2 regions of the Mesorhizobium sp. C416B genome follow, and region 1 is predicted to be linked to the other one. Evidence: predicted binding sites of a transcription regulator. Region 1 holds the regulator's gene; the other holds the start of a gene.
What was found. The regulator LexA, encoded in region 1, represses DNA repair genes until DNA is damaged. The targets are predictions, from matches to a motif close to TGTTCNNNNTGTGTTCNG.

Region 1 (2,203 bases):
TGACCGCCATCAGCAACCGCGGGTTTGCGGTCGCTCCCGTCTCTCGGGCGGAGCTCGAGGATTTGGCGCGTGCGCGGCTGGTGGTCGAACTGCCCCTGCTGGTGGAATCGATCGAGAAGGGCGACCGTGAGTGGGAAGACGCGGTCGTTGCCGCCCACTATCGTCTCTCACGGTGCGGGTCTGTTCTCGACGATCCATCGGATGATGCGGTCGACGCGTGGTACGAAAAACACGATGCCTTCCATGCGGCGCTGCTCAGTGCCGCGACATCCAGCTGGCTGCTGCGCTTCAATGCGACGATTTCCGACCAATTGCATCGCCATCACCGCTTTCTGGGTCTGGCCCCGACGCTGCGCGCGGCCGCCGGCCGCACGGATGGACACCGGAAGGCCGTGGCGGCCCTGCGCGACGCCGTGGCGATCGAACACCATACCGCCCTGATGGAAGCGGCCCTCGATCGCGACGTCGAACGTGCGAAAACTCTGATGACCGCTCACATCGGCTACACGCTGCAGGTCTATGCCCAGAGCGAACCCGGCGCGGATGCTGCGCAGCCCCGTCCGAAAAGGAAGCGGCGATCGTAGCCGACGACGCAGGGCACTTTGTCTTCGTTTCACCCCGTTGCTGGCAACTGGGCGCAGGCGGCGCTCGCAGCGCCGAACGTTACGCTGAACAAAACGTCAACACATTCATTAAACTTTAAAAGGTTGCGGAACACAACTGGAACAGATAGTGTTTGTTCTGGGTTTGTTTTTTCTGATTCTGGTTTCAGAACCCTTGGGGGCCGCGATGCTGACGCGCAAACAACATGAGCTTCTGATGTTCATCCATGAACGCCTGAAGGAGAGCGGAATCCCGCCGTCCTTCGACGAGATGAAGGAAGCGCTCGACCTCGCCTCCAAGTCCGGCATCCACCGACTGATCACAGCGCTTGAGGAGCGCGGTTTCATTCGCCGGCTGCCGAACCGGGCGCGCGCGCTGGAAGTGCTGCGGCTACCCGACTCGATCGCACCAGGCCTCAACGCGGCGAGGAAGTTTTCGCCGAGCGTCATTCAGGGCAGTCTTGGTCAAGCCGGCCAAGGGCAAGGCGGCCAGGGACAAGGCGGGATGGGCCAAGGCGGTCTCGGCCGCCAGATCAGGCCGGGCTCGCCGTCGCGTTCGATGTCTGCCGGCAATGACGATGCCGTTTCCTCGATTTCAATCCCGGTGATGGGACGCATCGCCGCCGGCGTGCCGATCGACGCCATCCAGCATCAGACCCATTCGATCTCGGTGCCGCCCGACATGATCATGGGCGGTGAACACTACGCGCTCGAGGTCAAGGGCGATTCGATGATCGAGGCCGGCATTTTCGATGGCGACACGGTCATCATCCGCAATGCCGACACAGCCAGCCCCGGCGAGATCGTGGTGGCGTTGGTCGACGATGAGGAAGCGACCCTGAAACGCTTCCGCCGCAAGGGCGCCTCGATCGCCCTGGAAGCCGCCAACCCGGCCTACGAGACCCGCATTTTTGGACCGGACAGGGTGAAGGTGCAGGGCAAGCTTGTCGGATTGATCCGGCGCTACTGAGCCGGCTTGGGTTTGTATTTTTCACGCTGGTTGTAAGGCGGCAGGCCGCGCGCTTCGCGGGAGAAGCGGCGTTGCTCGTGCCAGGGGCGATACGGCTTGTCGACGGCGAAGCGGATGGTTGGCGCTGCAGCTGCCGATTGCGGATCGAAGAAGACGGCGGCGCTGCCGTCGCGGGCCAGCTGTTTCTTCGTCACGACCAGCACCAGCGGGTCGCGGCACGGATTGTAGGCCGTGGCGTCATCGATGACGATCAGGCTAGCGAAGGCACAGGCCGGCCGCGCCGTCTTGCGGTCTTTGGCAAGGGCTACAATGGCTCCGGAAGGGTGTCGGGCGATACAGAGATCGCCCATGCAATAGAAGGGCGACCCGGGCGGCAGATCGAGCGGATCGAGATCGAACCGCGTATCTGTTGCCTCGAAAATCTCGGGCGGGATAATGGTTTCGGCCCGCAGCGCCCGTTTCCAATTGTCCGTGGTGAATTCGTTGGAGCGTTCGCGGTTGAGGGCGAGTTCGCCGCCACCTATCGGCATGGCCACCAGATGTGCGTCCTCGGATATGAGCACGTCGGGCGTAAGCACCTGCGGCACCGTCAACAGGCCGGCCAGCGCGAAAGGCACGGCCGCCAGCCTGA
Region 2 (2,203 bases), 410 kb from region 1:
GCGCGATTGGGTGGTGAAGCTCGGCGACGACTATCTCCAGGCTTCGATCATCGAGGGCATGATCTCCATTCCGATGGAAATCGATCTGTCGGTCGATGGCGGCAAAGCGCTGACCGTGGCGTCCGACTGGCGGCCGGGCGACCTCATCTGGCGCGGCACTGTCGGTGCCCGCAAGGTCACGGCGCAGATCAGGCCGGCGCCGAACGGCCTGCGCATTGCCTGGAAAGGCATGTCGGTGACGGCGCGCGCCATGCTGCCGCGCACGGCGGAGCTGGAAAGGCTGATGCCGGAGAAGGTGGCGCCGGACACGTCCAAGATGCTGCTTTGCCCGATGCCGGGCCTGGTCGTGTCGATCGCGGTTGCCGAGGGGCAGGAGGTCAAGGCCGGCGAGACGCTGGCCGTGGTCGAGGCGATGAAGATGGAAAACGTGCTGCGCGCCGACCGCGATCTTGTCGTGTCGAAGCTCAACGCCAAGCCGGGTGACAGCCTGGCTGTCGATGCGGTGATCATGGAGTTCGCCTAGAGATTGTTTGGAAATTCTACTCCGGCGGCCATCTGAAGGTGGTTTCTGCGCTTCCCGTGCTCACGGACCAATGGCCGCTGCGCTCCGGTTCTCGAAACCACCATCATTATGACTCGCCAGAGCGAATTTCGAACAATCTCTGAGCCGTGCGGCTGGGTACGGAAGCCTGTGGTCGGTGGTCATTTGTGCTGGACTGGCATCGCCCGGTCCGGGACAATACATCTCCATCGACTCAAAGCCCTTCGAGCAATTTGAAACATCATGGCGGATGACAAACTTCCACGCGATCCCCTGAGGCGCGAAGCAGCGCTCGCTGCTGCGCGCCCGGAGGCACCGGCGCGGCCGTTCATCCATCTGCGCGTGCATTCGGCGTATTCGCTGCTCGAGGGCGCCTTGCAGGTCGCCGCTGTCGTCGCCCATGCCGTCAAGGACGAGTGCCCGGCAATCGCCGTCACCGACACCAACAATCTGTTCGGCGCGCTGGAATTTGCCCAGAAAGCGGTGAAAGAGGGCATCCAGCCGATCATCGGCTGCCAGATCGATCTCGCCTTTTCAGGCGAGACCAGTGACGCACAGCGCGACCGCCGCCGCCACGGGCCGGAGATGAACGCCGTGGTGCTGCTCGCCGCCACCGAGGTTGGCTATAGCAACCTGGTCAGGCTGGTCAGCCAGGTCTATCTGGAGACGCCGCCGGGCGAGCCCGTGCATCTGACGTCAGCAATGCTGGAAGGCCATAGCGATGGCCTGATCTGCCTCAGCGGCGGGCCGCGCGGCCCGATCGGCCGGGCGCTGAAGGAGGATCGCCGAGATCTTGCCGAGACGCGGCTTTTGGCACTCAAGGCGCTGTTCGGCGACCGGCTCTATGTCGAACTGGACCGTGTTTCCGGTTATGACCGCGCTATCGAGAAATCATCGGTCGACCTTGCCTATATCCATGATCTGCCGCTGGTCGCCACCAATGAGGCGTTCTTCGCCGCCCGCGACGACTATGAAGCGCATGACGCGCTGATCGCCATTGCCGAAGGGTCCGTCGTTGCCGCCGACAACCGCCGCCGCCTGACATCGGACAATTTCCTGCGCAGCCAGGCCGATATGGCGCGGCTGTTCGCCGACCTGCCGGAAGCGATCGACAACACCGTCGAGATCGCGCTGCGCTGTTCCTATTATCCCAAGACCCGCAATCCGATCCTGCCACGCTTTACCGGCGGCGATGTCGCCGACAATGAGGTGGCGCTGAAAGCGGAGGCCGATGAACTGCGCCGGCAGGCCCATGAAGGTCTCGACGCCCGGCTGGCGGCGCATGGACCCACCGCCGGCTACACGGTCGAACAATACCGCGAGCGGCTCGATTTCGAGCTCTCCATCATCGAGAAGATGAAATTTCCCGGCTATTTCCTGATCGTCGCCGACTTCATCAAATGGGCGAAGGCGCAAGGCATTCCGGTCGGGCCGGGCCGTGGTTCGGGCGCCGGATCGCTGGTCGCTTACTCCACCACCATCACCGATATCGATCCGCTGCGCTTCTCGCTGCTGTTCGAGCGCTTCCTCAATCCGGACCGCGTGTCGATGCCCGACTTCGACATCGACTTCTGCCAGGATCGGCGCGAAGAGGTCATCCGCTACGTCCAGCAGAAATATGGCCGCGACCAGGTGGGACAAATCATCACCTTCGGTACGCTG

Region 2: dnaE (DNA polymerase III subunit alpha) is a predicted target of LexA. The motif match lies at 641-658, and genes of this name have one in related genera.

What each region holds. Positions count from the first base shown of each region.
Region 1 covers NZ_CP100471.1:287,415-289,617, forward strand. The annotation lists gene NLY43_RS01480 (GntR family transcriptional regulator) at 1-584, shown strand, start outside; gene lexA (transcriptional repressor LexA) at 790-1,572, shown strand; gene NLY43_RS01490 (ComEC/Rec2 family competence protein) at 1,566-2,203, opposite strand, start outside.
Region 2 covers NZ_CP100471.1:6,560,847-6,563,049, forward strand. The annotation lists gene NLY43_RS31765 (acetyl-CoA carboxylase biotin carboxylase subunit) at 1-523, shown strand, start outside; gene dnaE (DNA polymerase III subunit alpha) at 785-2,203, shown strand, end outside.